Regions from separate parts of the Eubacterium maltosivorans genome, predicted to be linked through region 1. Evidence: riboswitches for the same ligand, from Rfam matches in the RefSeq annotation. Region 1 holds a riboswitch; each other region holds the start of a gene.
What was found. Region 1 has a riboswitch for cobalamin ahead of CPZ25_RS06310 (energy-coupling factor ABC transporter permease). Riboswitches for the same ligand answer to the same signal wherever they lie in the genome.
Positions count from the first base shown of each region.

Region 2: another riboswitch for cobalamin. It lies ahead of CPZ25_RS01795 (nitrogenase iron protein NifH); the one in region 1 lies ahead of CPZ25_RS06310 (energy-coupling factor ABC transporter permease).
Region 3: another riboswitch for cobalamin. It lies ahead of CPZ25_RS16580 (ABC transporter substrate-binding protein); the one in region 1 lies ahead of CPZ25_RS06310 (energy-coupling factor ABC transporter permease).
Region 4: another riboswitch for cobalamin. It lies ahead of CPZ25_RS08705 (DUF2284 domain-containing protein); the one in region 1 lies ahead of CPZ25_RS06310 (energy-coupling factor ABC transporter permease).

Region 1 is NZ_CP029487.1:1,281,499-1,285,709, reverse strand. It holds gene CPZ25_RS06320 (uroporphyrinogen decarboxylase/cobalamine-independent methonine synthase family protein) at 1-665, opposite strand, end outside; gene CPZ25_RS06315 (TetR/AcrR family transcriptional regulator) at 828-1,538, shown strand; cobalamin riboswitch at 1,686-1,809, shown strand; gene CPZ25_RS06310 (energy-coupling factor ABC transporter permease) at 1,959-2,711, shown strand; gene CPZ25_RS06305 (energy-coupling factor ABC transporter substrate-binding protein) at 2,713-3,033, shown strand; gene cbiQ (cobalt ECF transporter T component CbiQ) at 3,113-4,000, shown strand; gene CPZ25_RS06295 (energy-coupling factor ABC transporter ATP-binding protein) at 4,011-4,211, shown strand, end outside.
Region 2 is NZ_CP029487.1:356,346-360,556, forward strand. It holds gene CPZ25_RS01780 (DUF2284 domain-containing protein) at 1-39, shown strand, start outside; gene CPZ25_RS01785 (class B sortase) at 210-962, shown strand; gene CPZ25_RS01790 (LysR family transcriptional regulator) at 1,029-1,967, opposite strand; cobalamin riboswitch at 2,115-2,235, shown strand; gene CPZ25_RS01795 (nitrogenase iron protein NifH) at 2,350-3,207, shown strand; gene CPZ25_RS01800 (nitrogenase component 1) at 3,188-4,211, shown strand, end outside.
Region 3 is NZ_CP029487.1:3,587,760-3,591,970, forward strand. It holds gene mtnA (S-methyl-5-thioribose-1-phosphate isomerase) at 1-983, shown strand, start outside; gene CPZ25_RS16575 (sugar phosphate isomerase/epimerase family protein) at 993-1,775, shown strand; cobalamin riboswitch at 1,789-1,980, shown strand; gene CPZ25_RS16580 (ABC transporter substrate-binding protein) at 2,088-3,038, shown strand; gene CPZ25_RS16585 (FecCD family ABC transporter permease) at 3,109-4,143, shown strand; gene CPZ25_RS16590 (ABC transporter ATP-binding protein) at 4,158-4,211, shown strand, end outside.
Region 4 is NZ_CP029487.1:1,814,607-1,818,817, forward strand. It holds gene CPZ25_RS08700 (peptidoglycan DD-metalloendopeptidase family protein) at 1-1,159, opposite strand, end outside; cobalamin riboswitch at 1,654-1,816, shown strand; gene CPZ25_RS08705 (DUF2284 domain-containing protein) at 1,930-2,535, shown strand; gene CPZ25_RS08710 (ATP-binding protein) at 2,560-3,090, shown strand; gene CPZ25_RS08715 (sugar-binding transcriptional regulator) at 3,073-4,011, opposite strand.

The DNA of each region.
Region 1 (4,211 bases):
TCCACATAGCGGGCCATAACGTTTAACAGCGCGTCGCAGGCGGCTTCGACATCGTCCTTTCTGCGCCGCAGATCCATGGAAATTTGGGTGATGCCCCGCAGATGGTCTGCCAGAAGGTCGAAGGGGGCGTAGAACATAGTGCCGTAGTAGAGCAGCGCATTATTTTCCATGGTTTTTTCAAAAATCTGGTCATAGAAGTGGTGAACCTGATTCTTTTCATAAAGCAGTGCCTTGGCAAAGGCCATTGTGCTGTAGGGGGCTTCACGCCCCAGCTCGGTATACATGCGGGGCAGCACGCGGGATGCGATGCAGTGGATAGGATCCTCGATGAGCTCGGGGTATTCCTCCGGAAGCAGTGAGGTGACCTCCGGATGCTGCATATAGCCGTTGACGCGGTTCTGAACCCACACCTTTGAGCCCAGCAGGGCATTTTTCTGCGGCGGCAGAAAAACCACACTTTGGGTCAGATCGATGTCAAAGTCCTTCATGACCTGGTCATAGCCTGCGATAAAGCCGTCGTAATCCCAGAAGGAACGAATGCAGTCCTGTTTTGTATACTCACAGATATAGGTGGGCTCAAAGTCCATCATAATGGGGACATAGTCCATTTTTTCGCCGCGAACACCGCGCATAAAATTATCCAGCTTTGCCTGAACATTTTCCATTTTGTTTTGTTCTCCCTTATTTTTACAGATTTAGACAAAATGTGCACATATTTTGAATACGTTCAATATACACCTTTTTTAAAATTTTGTCAACGTTCAAAATTTGTTTCTTTATTTTTTTTACGGTGGATGCTATAATATAATAAAAAACGTGGAGGAGCCATGGCTAACTATAAAAACGGTCTCGAGACAAAGGAAAGCCTTTACCAGAGCGCCAAAAAGATTTTTTATCAGAAGGGCTATGATAAGACAACGGTCAAGGATATCATCACCGATGCCAGGACAAAACAGGGACTTTTAAACTATTATTTCGGGGCGAAGGAGAACCTGGCTGTTCAGATCTATAAGGATTTCTGCAACGATGTTGTTTTCTGCGTGGACGAGAAGAAAGATGCGCTGGGAAGCCTGCCGCGGGGGCTGCTATTGGATATGATCGGCTATCGGGCTTATTTTAAGGCGTTGTTTACAGACGACGCCGTCATGCGGTTTTATGCAGAGGTCTCAAAACTGCCGCTGTTCGCGAGAAGCATGCTTGATCTGCGGGATTATTTCTTTAGCCTGGAGCTTGAGAGTGAGGCCTATACAGGCATTAACCCAAAGCTGAAGGAACGCAGATATTTCGAGTATCTGAAATCGCTGACGGTTGGAATGGAAATTCAGGTGTTCAGGGATGTGCTCGAAAAGCAGATTGATCTGGAGCTTCAGGACGCTGTTGACTGGTTTTTCTTTGATTATTACAGCTTTCTCTTTACCGATGCGGGCTATATCCGTGAAAATATCGAAGCGTCAAGACAGGTTGTCAGTCGTTTTATCTTTGAGATTACCCCGACTTTTGAGATCAGCTTGTCAGTACAGGCGGGCAGGCGTCTCTAGTAAGAAATGTGTAATAAAGTTAGCTGAATCAAAGTATACCCATAAGGGGTACAGGTATAAGGGGCTCTGGTAGATTTTAAATAGATGCAACAGAGGTATTGACAAAACAAGTTTTCAAGCATATAATAAATGTAAATTCGGCATTGTTATTATTGTCCTGTGGTTGTCCATCGGCCTCACGATGGTTTGAGCACAATTGGGTGAAAATCCCAAACGGTCCCGCCGCTGTAAGACGAAAGTCAAGTCAGATTGCTGACCATAGGATTTTAAGCTGCATTTGGTTACGAGAGATAACTGAATGTAAGGACGAGGCTGTGTGTATCTTTGGCACACCCATTTCGTACTTTCATCGCTTATCTTTTTTGATGAGCGATTTTTTTATGGCAAAGTACGTTGGGAACAAGTTTGAGGAGGTAGAAAATGACAAAGAGACAAAAACAAGTTGTGACCATGCTTGGGGCATGGGCGCTGGTCTTCGGTATCGTGCCCGCGGCAAACGCGATGCACATCATGGAAGGCTATTTACCGGTTGGCTACTGCATTATGTGGGGTGTTTTATGTATACCTTTTCTGGCAGCCGGCTTTTTCTCCATTAAAAAGACTCTGACAGGCAACAGAAGGGCGATTACCCTACTTGCGATGGCGGGCGCATTTATCTTCGTGATCTCTTCTTTGAAAATTCCATCCGTTACGGGCAGCTGCTCGCACATGACCGGTACAGGCCTGGGCGCCATTTTATTTGGCCCAAGCGCGGTCAGTATTCTGGGTATTATTGTACTCTTATTCCAGGCGATCCTTCTGGCCCACGGCGGTTTAACCACCCTTGGCGCCAATACTTTCTCCATGGCGATTGCAGGTCCCTTTGTGTCCTTCGGAATCTATAAGCTTTGTCAGAAAATGAAGGTAAACCGCAAAATCGGGGTATTTTTGGCAGCCTGTATCGGCGATCTGTTTACCTACTGTGTCACCAGTATTCAGCTGGCCTTTGCCTATCCGTCAGAAACGGGCGGCGTAGCGGCTTCAGCGGTTAAGTTTTTGGGCGTCTTTGCTCCTACACAGCTGCCGCTGGCCATCATCGAGGGGATTTTAACGGTTATTATCGTCATTGCTCTGGAAACCTATGCGAGCCCAGAGTTAAAATCAATTGGATTTTTAGCAGCGGAGGAAGCGTAAGATGAGCAAAAATAAAAAATTAGTTATTGTTCTGCTGGTAATCGTCGCGCTTTTGGTAGTCGTTCCGCTCTTTGCCCTTCAGGGCGCAGAGTTTGGCGGCTCCGATGATGCGGGAAGTACCATGATCGAAGAAATTCAGGGCGGCGAATATGAGCCATGGTTTACGCCAGTGCTTGAAACGTTGATCAACGGTGAACTGCCAGGTGAGGTTGAATCACTGATCTTCTGTCTCCAGACCGGTATTGGCGTTGGCATTCTGGCTTTCTTTATGGGCCGGCTGGTTGAACGCAAAAAGCTCGGGAAAGAAGATTCAGAGCTGTAATCACATTTCCGGGGGTAGGGAAACCTGCCCCTTTTTTATGATTTAAAGTAAAAAATCCTTAATGTAAAGGAGCTTGTTCGTGAAAGTATTTTTAGCAGCGCTTGCGATTCTGTGTGTGTGTGGCCTGGTATACTGGTTTCGCCACCGGGAGTGCGCCCACAGACATGGCGGACACCATGGACATTCCCACGGCGGGGCGGTTTTTTCCATTGATGTACTTGCCTATAATTCAAAGATCAACGGCTGGAATCCTGGCTTTAAAGTAGGGTTTTCCCTGTTGCTTCTGCTCATCTGTGTCATCGCCAATAACCTCTATGTGTCAGTTCTGGTTATTTTGATCACAGCTTATATTACGGTGGTCATGGGCGGCGTATACTTTAGGGATTACCTGAGCTTTTTAAGGGTGCCAGTGGCGTTTCTCATCCTTGGGAGCATTGCCATCCTCTTTAATTTTTCAAAGGAGCCTCTGGGACTTTGGGCCCTCAACTGCCATTTCTTTTATATTTATATATCCCATGACAGCCTTATGACGACGCTGTATCTGTGGGGCAAAGCCTTTGGCGCAGTCAGTGCCATGTATATGATGTCTCTGTCCACACCGTCCACTGAGGTCTTTGGAGTTTTGCGCCGAGTGCATGTCCCCAAGCTTGTCATTGAGCTGATGAATATGATTTACCGGTATATTTTTATTCTGATGGACACGCAGGCCAAAATGAAAAACTCGGCGGAGTCCCGGCTGGGCTACTGTGATTTTAAGACAGCGGTTTATTCTTTCGGTCACTCCATGAGTAATCTTTTTGTGGTTTCCATGAAGCGCGCAAGCCAGTACTATGACGCGATGGAAGCCCGGTGCTATGATGGCGACCTTCTGTTTCTAGAGGCTGAGAAGCCCCTGCGCAGGGAGCAGGTAATGGCTGCGGGACTGGTCGTACTGCTGCTTACAGCTGTCTGGATTTTAAAATTCTAGGAGAGGCAACATGAAAGAAACAATCATTGAAATAAAAAATCTTAAGTACGCATATACCGGGGACAAGCAGGCGCTTCGGGGCATTGACGTTACCATTGGCAAGGGGGAACGCATTGCGGTTATCGGCTCCAACGGAGCTGGAAAGTCAACCTTTTTCCTGAACCTCAACGGTGTGCTTACGCCGGACAGCGGCGAAATTTATTTTAAAGGC
Region 2 (4,211 bases), 930 kb from region 1:
CCGGAAACCCTGACGTATTTCAGCTTTATTCTTTTTTAAGACAAGCACAAAATCCTTTTTGTTATCATTTAAGTCTTTATCAATTTAGAAAGATTTGATATAATGAATAACCATAAAAGGAGGTATGAAGCCTTTGGGTTTTATAAAATCGAGTTGACTAAAATACAAATGCGCAAGGACAGCAGGCCCGAAGGATATAAAACATAAATATGACAAAAAAGAAAGTGAAGAAAAAAAGAAGCGCTGTGCGTGTCGTTGGTGACATTGTCATCATTTTGATCATTCTCGCCCTTTTAGGGGCGGCAGGGTGGATGCTTTATAAAGAGTTCTTTCCAAACAACACACCGATTCTTAAAATGCAGGTCATAAACCGCGAGGATAACAGCATCGACTGGGCGGCATTGCGTGAGGTAAACCCGGAAACCGTTGGCTGGCTGAGTATTGAAGGGACAAATATCGATACCCCTGTAGTACAGACAACCGATAATGATAAATATTTGTATACCTCATTCAACGGCGAGTCGGATGAAAGAGGCGTTCCCTTTTTAGATATGAATTACAAGTGGCAGCCCAGAAGCCAGAATTCGCTGATTTATGGGCATAGCACCATGCGCAGCGGCGTGCATGTCATGTTTGACGATTTGCTTTATTACTATAAAGACCCAAATTTTATTACAGAGCACAATAAAATTGTTTACAGAAGACCGCCAGAACTGGGCGGTGACGGCGTTTGGGAGATCTTTGCCGTGCTGGTGGTTGAGCAGGACTATGATTACAGACAGCTGGAATTTGCCGACGATGAAAGTTTTCTGGCCTATTACCAAAACATAAAAAACCAGAGCATTGTCGCGACCGATGTGAATGTACAGCCAGGTGATGAGATCCTTACACTGTCCACCTGTATCTTTAATGTCGGACTGAACGATGGCCGTTTAGCCGTAATTGCCCGTCGTGTTTCATAAAAACAACGCCGGGTCAAAAAATGTTACAAAAGCCGTATCATTGTGAATACGGCTTTTTTTACTTTCTCAGTCCCATTTTTCAAAGGATTTTATCTTTTCGGTCAGGACCTTAATATATTTCTCGCCGATGGCGCTTAAGCTGTGCTCGTTTCTGAGAATATATCCGGCGTGGAGCCGCTGGTCGTTGTCTAAAAAACGGACAGCCCTTACTTCACTCATGTTGGAATGCATACGGTCAGCATCGCTGTTGGTCAGGTCAGGGCCGATGCTGAAGCAGTTTGTGCCGCGGACAAGGGCGATTTTGGAGCATCGGTCAATGACATGAATGTTTTTATCCCAGATTTCATTAAACAAGATTTCCTCAGAAAAATGCAGCATGTTGTCCTCGCCCTGGTCATAGGTTACGAAGGGGTATTCTTTGAGCATATCCAGCGTCAGGGAGGTGTTTCCGCTCAGGGGGTGCTTTTTCCGCAGGAAAACATAAATGGTGAGCTGCCCCAGCTCACAGAAGGTTAAATTACTGGAATCAAGGAGCTTCTGCATGGTGTTGAGATAGTGCTCGTTAATACATAAAATACCAAGCTCACTGCGCCTGGACGCCACATCGTGTATGACCTCATGGGTTGGGCACTCGCGGATGGCGATGTCATAATGCCTGAGTTCAAGGTCCTCGACAATCTGTATGAAGGACATGACCGAGAAGGGAAGGCGTTGAGTGGAAACAGAAAAACGCATGGGCAGGGTTTTTCGGTGCTTGTACCGCCTTTCAAGATATTCGCTCTGCTCCACAATATCCTTGGCGTGGTTTAGAAAGTCTTGTCCCTCAAAGGTGACCTCAATGCCACGGTTATTTCGTCTGAAAATTGAGATGCCAAGCTGCTGCTCCACCTCACGCACCGCTGTTGAAAGCGTTGACTGTGAGACAAAAAGAGACTTGGCGGCAGCGGAGATCGAGTGGTGCTTTGCGATCTCGACAATGTATTTCATGTTTTGCATAGAGATCATATTTATACTATTCCTTTCCTCTGTTTTAATTATACTATCAAAAAATACGATAGCTGGCAATCAAAAATTGAGTTAATTGCAGTGGTTGTGAATTATCAGATATCGTGATATAATATAGCAAAATTACATAGAAGACTTGTTGCATGAAAACCGGTGAGAATCCGGTACGGTGCCGCCACTGTAAGGGGGAGCCGCTGTAAGTTTTATCAACACTGGAGAGCATTCTCTGGGAAGTTGTTACAGCTGGCAATGAACCCAAGTCAGGATATTTCAACATTTCTTGTCTATACCTAACCTAACGGATCATTAGGAGAGGGTGTTGCTTATGTTGAGGAACTCTTCTGATGAATCGGTCAGAAGAGTTTTTTTTATGGGAGAAATTATGGAAAAGAGCAGTAAGAGAATCGCGTTTTATGGAAAGGGCGGTATTGGAAAGTCGACCATTGCGGCCAATGTTTCCGCCGCTTTCGCAAAAATGGGGAAAAGGGTGCTTCACATCGGCTGTGATCCTAAGTCGGATTCAACCCGGTGCCTGATGAGAAAGCGGATTCCCACAGTCATCCAAAAGCTGAATGAAAAAGGAGAACAGGTGACGGTACAGGATATCCTGTTTATGGGAGAGACGGGGGTGGCATGTGTAGAGGCTGGAGGACCGGAGGCAGGCATTGGCTGTGCGGGAATGGGGATCTCTACTACCCTGGAGACCCTTGAAAAGCTGGGAATATTTGAAGAGAGCTGGGATTTAATCCTCTATGATGTTTTAGGCGATGTGGTCTGCGGTGGATTTTCAATGCCTATGAGAAAAAAGTGTGTGGATCAGGTGTATATTGTCACCTCCTCTGAGCTGATGTCGCTTTACGCCGCCAATAATATCATGATGAGCATTGTGCGGTATTCTGCCCGGGCACAGCCCCTGCTTGGCGGACTGATCCATAACCGGGCCAGGCCTGGTACAGACCATCGGGCTGTCGAGCGCTTTGGTGAGCTGACAGGCAGCCTGATTGCGGCCTCTGTCAGCCAAAGTGATACGCTTCGGCTTGCCGACTATCAGAAGACAACTGTTTTTGAGCAGGACGAAGGTGAAGCACTGCAAAAAAGTTTTATGACACTGGCCAGAGCCATAGCCCGTCAGGAGGCCGGGACACTCCCGAAACCCCTTTCTGATGCAGAGATGGACAGTCTGGGCGAAATACTCTATCAGTTTGAGAAGGAGAACCATCATGAGCACAGCAACGGTTGAGAAAGCACAGCCAGGAATGGGAGATGAAGCGCTGTCCAGACTTCTTTTCCAAACTGAAGGTGTGCGCGTTCTGGCAGTGGGGCCGCCGGCCTGTCTCCGAATTCTTTATTTCAGGGCAATGGAGAAAGAAGCCCTCAGCCGCCTGAGACTCTGTCCAGTCTCCAGGCTAGAGTATACACTTGGCAGCTGCGCGCACAGAGTCCGCGGTATGCTCGAGGAGCTTGTTACGACCAGAGGGACAAAGGGGGTGGTGCTCTATGTTTCCTGTCCAGATATTCTTATACAGACCGATTTTGAGACGCTGGTATCAGAAGCGGATAATCCTTATAATGTGCCGGTCGCTGTTTTCAGACGGGGTCCTATGGAAAAACGGAAGAAAAAGTCTGTGGAACGGCTTGAAGAAATCATTCAGGGATTTGGACACGCTCAGGAAAACCACAAAGAAGGAAAAGAGGAGCGCCTCTGTCCGCTGCCGCCTCTGGCAGCAGATTACAGCGGCGCGCTGACTGCTTTTGAAGGGGACCGCTCGATCTGCGCCTGTCTGGTAACAGGCGCGGGCTGTGCCTCCTGTCCACGGTCCATTGATGATTTCAGAGAACAGCCTTTCTGGTATTCAAGAATGAACGACCTCCAGGTGACACTTGGCGCGGCTGAGAGCATCGAGAAGGGCATAGACGCCGTCATGCAGGAAGAAAACAGGCAGTCTGCGTTCATTGTGGGCACACCGCTAACTGTTATGACGGGTCTTGACGACAGCTCTTTTCCTTCGCTTAAGGAAAAAATATTCATCCAGACCAACGGCTTTCAAGACGCCCTTGAGGGAACACAGCAAGCGCTATCCAACGTTTCAAGAAAGCAGATGCGGCGTTGTAAGCGCACCGAAAAGCGAATCAATTTTGTGGGGTATACGCCCTTTGTTTTTGGAAACCAGCGGCAGTTTGCTGCGCTGGTACGTGAGCTTGCCCAACTGGGCTATGCTGTCTGCTGGCTGGGAGGCGGAAAGC
Region 3 (4,211 bases), 2.0 Mb from region 1:
TGCTGCCAACCGAGGAGGTAACGCACAGTTACACCGACTACCGCGAGATTGCCGCCGCCATTGTGGATATGATTGTCCGCGGGGCGCCGGCCATCGGAGTGACGGCCGGATACGGCGTTTATTTTGGCGCGCTGGAATTTGAAAAGCTGCCGAAGGAGACCTTTTTAAAGGAAATGGAGACTGTCTGCCACGTGCTTCGTGCCACCCGGCCAACGGCAGTCAACCTGTTCTGGGCAGTGGACCGGATGGAGGGCGTGATCAAAAACAACTCGGAAAAAACAGTGGCAGAGATCACAGCGCTCCTGAAAACCGAAGCAGACGCCATTTGCAGTGAGGATATTAAGATGTGCCGGGATATGGGCGCTTACGGTGCAGAGCTGATCCACCGTAAGGATACCATCCTGACCCACTGCAATGCAGGAGCCCTCGCCACAGCGGATTACGGGACAGCCCTCGGCGTTGTGCGCGCCGCCTGGGAGGCAGGCAAGGAGATATCCGTCTACGCCGATGAGACAAGACCCTTTCTGCAGGGGGCCCGTCTCACCGCCTATGAGCTTCAAAAAGATGGCATTCCAGTCACACTGATCACAGACAATATGGCCGGCTGGATGATGAAGCAGGGAAAAATCGACTGTGTGGTGGTGGGGGCAGACCGCATCGCCCGAAATGGCGACGTGGCCAATAAGATTGGAACCTACAGCGTGTCCATTCTGGCAAAAGCCCATGGCATTCCTTTCTATGTGGCAGCGCCCACCTCAACCATTGATTTTAATATGTGGTCCGGCGATGATATTGTCATTGAGGAACGGGACACAAGAGAGATCAGCCATATCAAAGGACAGCAGATCGCGCCGGACGGTGTGCGCATGGAAAACCCGGCCTTTGACGTGACCCCGCATCAGAATGTCACAGCCATCATCACAGAAAAGGGCGTTGTATATCCGCCCTTTGACCTGAGCATACCCAGGCTTCAGGGTGAATAGAGGAAGCCGATGAAATACAGTATGTTTTCGTGGTTTGGCTACTTCATGCCTTTTGAGGAGCGCATTGACATGATCAAAGAAGCCGGTTTTGACGAGGTGATGATTTCCTGGGAGGACGAGTGCGAGCCCTATTATCTGGAGAAAGAAAAATTTCCGGACATTGTGCGGAGCAAGGGGCTTGGAATCACCAATATTCACGCGCCCTTTATCGGTTATAACGACATCTGGGAAAAGGAGCCTGCACAGACCAGAGCGCTTTTAGATACCTTTGTCAGTTTTGTGCGGGACTGCCGTACCTTCGAGATTCCAGCTGTGGTGGTACACACTAATGATCTGGACCTTGGCCCCTATAAATGGGAAAATGGGCTGGCTTTTTTCTCAGAGCTGGCAGAGGCCGGGGAGAAGTACAGCGTCAATATCGCCGTTGAAAATGTGTCGCGGCAGTTTTTGCTGAAGGGACTGCTGGACGCCATCCAGGCCGATCATTTTGGTATGTGTTATGACAGCTCCCATGACTATATGCTGCCCTGCGGCAGAGGTAAGATTCTTAAAACCTACAAAGACCGGATCAAGGCGCTGCATTTGTCCGACAATGACCTGCATATTGACCGGCACTGGATACCGGGCGAGGGTGAAATCCCCTTCTGTGAGGTCATGCCTGAGATCCTGAGCACCGGCGTGGATTTTATCTCCTACGAGGTTATCGCAAGCGATGCGTGGAAAAAGCGGGAGCCCCTTGAGTTCTGCCGTGCAGTTCGGAACAGTCTAGATCTGGAGAACAATAATTTCTAATTGCACAATTCGGGGATTTGTGCTAAACTTCAATTAACAACTTAATGATGCTGTTTTGTTAGAGGAAAGCGGTTGAAATCCGCTACAGCCCCCGCTACTGTAATTGCAGACAAGATCCTCATAGACCACTGTCAGGCGTATCCTGATGGGAAGGGAGGATGGAGAAGGAAGCAAGAGTCAGGACACTTGAAGCAAAGCGATATAATCACTTCGGAGGGAAGTAGAGGATTGTATATTATCATAATCCGGCCTCTCTCATGGGGTCGGTTTTCTTTGTTTTAAGCAGTTTTAAATTTATTTATGGAGGGACCAATGAAGAAGAGTGTATTGAAAAGTTTGCTGATGGCTCTGGCCTGCGCGGCGCTGTTGTTTGGCGCGGCAGGCTGTGCTCAGAATAGCCAGAAGGGTGGAGAAGCTTCCGGCGCGGTTACTGGAGAAACCGCTTACCCAATCTCCATTACCGATGATCTGGGCAATAATGTGGAAATCGAAAAGGAACCCGCAAAGATCGTGTCTCTGTCACCCGCAAACACCGAAATCCTGTTTGCCCTGGGTGTGGGAGACAAGGTGGTCGGACGGACCGATTACTGCAATTATCCCGAGGAAGCTGCCCAGGTAGCGTCGATTGGCGATTACAATAATCCCAATGTGGAAAAGATTATTTCCCTGGCCCCGGATGTCGTTCTGGCGGGTGATCTGATCAGCGATGATGTCCGCAGTCAGATTGAAGCCACCGGCGCAAAGGTTATTACTTACACACCAATGTCTGTGGACGCGGTGGAAAGCACCATCATTAATACTGGCAAGGTGGTTAACGCCAATGATAAGGCCAAGGAAATCACCGACAGCATGACGAAAAAATATGATGAGATTAAGGAAAAGGCTGCGGCAGCCAATCCGCAGAAATCAGTCTTTATCGATATTGGCGGTTATTACAGCGCCGGAGATAACTCCCTGCTGGGCAATATGCTTAAGGATATTAACGCCAAAAACATTGCCTCAGACGCCGGCACAGACTGGCCGCAGCTGAGCGTTGAACAGATTATCGCAAAGAACCCGGACGTCTATGTGTCCTTCTTTACCACACCGGACGAGATCAAAAAGGTGCCGGGCTTTGACCAGGTCAATGCTGTCAAGAACGACGCCATTGTCTATTACGAAATGCTCTCTCCGGACAGCGACCTGATCCAGCGCCCCGGACCGCGTATTGTCGATGGGCTGGAGCTGCTGGCTACAGCCGTTTATCCGGATCAGTTTAAGTAGAAAGATTTCTCCGCAGGGGGGCTTTTGCCCCCAGCGGAGGTTTTAAACAGACGGTTAAGGAAGAGGTCGGATGAAAACAAAGATGAAAAGATACGCGATGCCCTTATCCATTGTAGGGTGCCTGATCTTAATTTATTTATGCACCATCGTAGGCATTACCTCCATTCCCTTTGGCGACGCTAACAGGATTTTACTGCACGAGGTGCTGCACCTTCCTGTTAACATGGAGGGAATATCGGCCGGTAATATTGCGATTATCTGGAATGTACGGCTGCCGAGAGTCATTTTAGGCTTTCTGACAGGCGGAGCGCTGGCAGTCTGCGGCGCGGCCTATCAGGGGATTTTCAAGAACCCCATGGCAGATCCTTTTATTCTGGGGGTGTCTTCCGGTGCGGCGCTGGGCGCGTCCATTGGAATTGTCATGCACTTTTCAGCAGGTTTCCTGGGATTAAATGGGACCGCTGTTCTAGCCTTTGTAGGCGCCTTTCTGGCGATCTTTTTAGTGTATAACATTTCAAAGGTCGGGAGAAAAGTGCCGGTTGCGTCCCTGCTGCTGAGCGGGATTGCCGTGAGCCAGTCGCTGACGGCTTTTATGTCCCTGCTCATGATTTTCAATGTTCAGAGCATGAATCAGATTATGTTCTGGACCATGGGGAGTCTGAACGGTAAGGGATGGGACCAGGTAATTACTGTTTTACCTTACGTGGTCATCGGCTGTCTGATCCTGTTCACAACGGTTCGGGAGCTGGATATCATGCTTCTCGGAGAGGACGCGGCCACACAGCTTGGGGTCAATACCGACCATCTGAAGAAAAAAGTGTTGATTGTCTCATCTGTGATTACCGCGGCTGTGGTTTCCGTGACAGGGATTATCGGCTTTGTCGGACTGGTGGTGCCGCACATTGTAAGAATTTTGTCCGGCCCGAAGCATCGGATTTTGCTGCCCTTTTCACTGGTGTTTGGAGGAACCTTCCTTATTATCTGCGATACACTGGCCCGGACCGTTTCCTCACAGGAAATTCCGGTGGGAATCATCACCGCTGCTTTTGGCGGCCCCTTTTTTATTTACCTTTTGCGTAAATCGAAGAAAGGAGGTACCCGTTAGTGGAAGATGCTGTTATGTTGAAATTTGAAGGCGTTCATACCGGCTATGGCAGCAAAGAGGTGATTAAG
Region 4 (4,211 bases), 530 kb from region 1:
CCCGGTCACCAACGCTTACCTTAAATTCGGAGTTATGACCCATTCTCAGGACAGTTTTTCCATCGTCCATCATAATGTCAACGCATAATCCGTAACCGCCAAATTCACTTGCCCGGATGACTGTACCACTCTGCGGTGCGTAGATCGGCGTACCCATTGAGTTCGCAATGTCTACTGCAAAGCAGCCTGCGTGGCTTCCTGGCTTGTCTAAAGCGGAAATATTACCGGTTGCCGGTAAAATAAAGTTGCCTTTCTTTGAAGACATGGTCGGGTACTGCTTCGTTCCCTTTGAAACAATCTGAGCCACCGGCTCTTTCGCGACTGTTTCGGATAAGGTTGTTTCACTCACAACCTTACCGTCTTCATAGACGGTTTCGACTTCCTTATCAAGTTGTCCGTTCACACCTTGCTGTGTAACTACAGTTTGATCAACATATACATTTGGATCTTCCTGCTCAACGGTCTGGAAAGGTATGTCTTCTTTTTTAGTTGATGTTTTAGTCAGATTAATTTTTAAGATACTGGAGCTTGTCTCAGTCTCATTATTCTGGTTTTCTACATTCTCATTACTATTATTTTCAACGGTACCTTCAGCTGCTAAAGCTTCCTCTTGGGCTGGCTCATTGCTTTGGTCTCTTGCCACATCGGCTCCACCACGGCTTGCTACCTGGATTGGAGCGTTCGTACTCTCTTCACTCTTACTCGGATTAGTATTACCTGTTGCTAAAAGATTAGCGCACTCGTCCGGACTGTTTAAGTCCTCGAGCGGAAAATTCTTAGGCGTTTCTACAACGTCGCTCTGGATGTCGCATTTTACCAGCTTATCTGTACCCTGTACGTTACCGATCTTATTAATTGCACCTGCAATACCGGCCTGTACCTGATCAGATGAAGCCAGGTTTCCAACTTCCTGTCCGTCAACTTTTAATTCTACACCATGAACGCCAACCTGAAGGTTCTGCGCGTTCAATGCATCAGTAAATTCTTCCTCTGACAACATTGGTTTATTAAACGTGATGCTCTTTTTAATCTGTATATCATTGTAGACATATGCTGTTTCGATCGACGTTTTCGATCGCATATCCTGCTCTACCTGATCCAGACTCTGTGTAAACACAGCCGCATCCTTTGTATAGCCTAAAACCTCTCCGTCAACCATTACCTTGTAACCAAGACAGGTTGAAGAAAAGAATCCGAGAAGAAGCGCTACACAGAAACCTGTGAATACGACTTTTTCTCTTTTGCTCAAGTGCTTGGCGTAATGCGCAAGCTTCTTAAAAAACATTTGGAGCTTGCCACTTGAGCGATGGCTTTCGTTGCTAATGCCTAATCACCACCCTCCTATATATAATTTTGACCAAATTGTAAAGTTATTTACAATTTAGATATATTTTAACATATCCTTTGGCCCTTGCCAATACCTTAACCGAAATTACTTAATATTTTATGAAAAATTCATTAAAACATACGTGTTTTTGGTTTAATTAAGGCGGTTCTCGCCCCTTTACCGGCTTTTCAGTATTTTTTTCTTTACATTTAAGATTAAAACAAAGGGGAAAATCTTGTTGTAAAAAAATAAATTTACGAAAAAGCCCCTGTCAGGGCCCAATAAACCTTGACAAAAGAAAATCAAAGGGATATGATAAAGGCAACTTAATATTGTAAACATTATGTAAATGGGAAAAAGGTGAAAATCCTTTGCTGTAATCGCAGCTGTAATGCAATATGTCCCCTTATGTGCCACTGTCCGCCGGATGGGAAGGGAAGGGGAATGCCATTGTAGAGCCAGAAGACCGGCATAATGTTTTCTTAAAACGCTCCGATTTAGAGTCATTTAAGAGATACGTTCCTTAATCAATTTCGTATTTTTTGCCTTCTCTAGCCGGGGAAGGCTTTTTTATTGTACTAAATGAAGGTGAGGTCTTTCCATTGATTGAAATAAAAAAACAGGCAGAGCCTGCCAAAGAGTTTAAAGGTGACACCGTTATTAAAAGCCTGATGACCATTAAGCGGCAGCTTGAAGATAAACGCAGACTGTTCGGCATTCATGAATATGCCTTTGCCAAAACCAGCGATCTGCTGTTTTCCATGGGCACAAGGCTTTTATGCGAGGGAAACCAATGCGGCCATTACGGCGCTACCTGGGCCTGCCCGCCCGCGGTAGGCAGCTACAACAGCTGTGTCGCCAAATGCCGCTCCTACGAAAACGTCTGTCTGCTCTCAACCGTTACCGATTTAAAAGGCCAGTATGACTTTAGAGGCTGGCACCGGGCCCGCATATTTCACGAGGCCGCTACGGCCAAGTCTGCCCGTCTTTTCAGAGCCCATTATCCTGGCGCTCTGGTGCTCTCCACAGAGGGCTGTATCCTCTGCGACCAGTGCACCTACCCCGACGCCCCCTGCCGTTACCCAGACCAGATTTTTCCATCCGTGGAAGGCTATGGCATCGTCGTGATGGATCTGGCCAGCAAAACCGGCCTTTCCTATAATAATGGCCCCGAAACCGTTACCTATTTCAGCTTTGTGCTGTTTTAGCCCGATTCAGAAAGGAGAACCGCCATGAACCTGACTATTTCGCCCATCTCCACGGCCGAGCCCCTGCCCCCGGCCGTCGCTGTTTCCGATCTTCATGCGCTCAAAGAAAAATACAGCGTCCTCAAAAAAAAGGCCGCCACAGCCTACTGCGCCCTGGACGGCGTTCTCTCCCTTTTTCAGGCCATCGCCCAGGAAAAAGGGATTGACTTTAACCCTGTGGTTTTCTACCCCATGTCCTCCTTTGTGAGAGAACGGGACATCTGCAGGATGACAGAGCTGCTGCTGGAAAGCGCCTTTTCCGCCGGAGAAAAAAGCGTAGACTTCACCATCAACCTTTTTAACGCGGGCGTTATCTCCCTGTCCATTAAAACCGAGCAGCCCTGCCAGCTCCTTCCCCAGTATACCGAAGAGCTCCAGGCGCTCACTGCCGCCTATGACGGCATCCGGGACACCCGCCGAATCGGCGGCCGGGAGCTGACTTCTTTTATCCTGAGACACAGCCCCGACCACGCCGAGGAGCGTTTTGGCAGCGATCTGCTATACGTCCGTTTTTAAAATCTTCTCAGCCGTCACCTCATCAATGATAAGGTGGCGCGCGAACCCGGTGTTCAGACAGCCGATGGCCGATCCTACATTAGCCTCCACAGGCACAATGCCAATAAAATTCTTAATTTTAGAAAGCGGTCCCAGCGGAATCTGTATGGCAAAATCATCCTCCCCTTTTATCTGCTGTCCCTTCCAGTTAAAAAAGTAAGACAGAATATTGGAGGTCGCCCGCTCCGTGATCAGCCGCCGCCCAAAGCGCAGGGCAGTGGCGTGGTCCGGCACACAGGGGTAGCCGCCAAGGGTCACCAGTGCGGTGTCTGTCTTTTTCCACAGGGCCAGAATACTGTTATAATTATCTGTCGTCACAAATAAATCCCGTTCCTGCTTGGTCGTAGGAAAGGCCGGCGAGATCAAAAAATCCGCCTCAAATCCCGTTTTTCGGGCAAAATCCGTAGCCAGCTCATTGGGATGGTAGCCCTTGTGCGGCACTGTGGCCGTCCCGATCAGCGGACAGACCTTCCCGCTGTACTGCCCAGCAAGCTCCCTGCCCGCTAAAATATCAATGACACGGCTGATATTATAACCCCAGCCAAGGCCAAGGATTCGGGTTTTAGGCAGGATTTCCAAAAGAAAATCCACAGCGGCTTCATAAAGACGCTCCTGTGTTTCGTTCTTATCCTCTGTGCAGCTGACCACCTGGCAGCTCTTTAAGCCAAACCGGTTACACAGTTCCCGGCTTTTTCCAATGCTGGTGCTGTCAAAAGATTTGATCTCAATTTTAACAATACCTTCTTTGCGGGCTTTGTTCAGCAGATTGCTGACCGAAGGCCGCGAGATACCCATCGACTTTGCAATCTCTGCCTGAGTCATGTTCTCTTCATAATACATCTGCGCCGCGCTAATAAGACGGATCAGCTCCTTTTCTTTCATGATGCTCTCCTTTACAAATGTCAACAGCTTTTTTTCTAAATATACTCTATTTTTTGACAAATGTCAATCCACTATCTTTAAGATTCAAAATGCAAAATACTTTACATTTGTCAGTTTATTGCTTATTTTTCATATTTTTATGGGTTTTTTCAAGGATTTTAAATTATTTTACGTTTTTTTGTTTGACAAATGTTAATTCC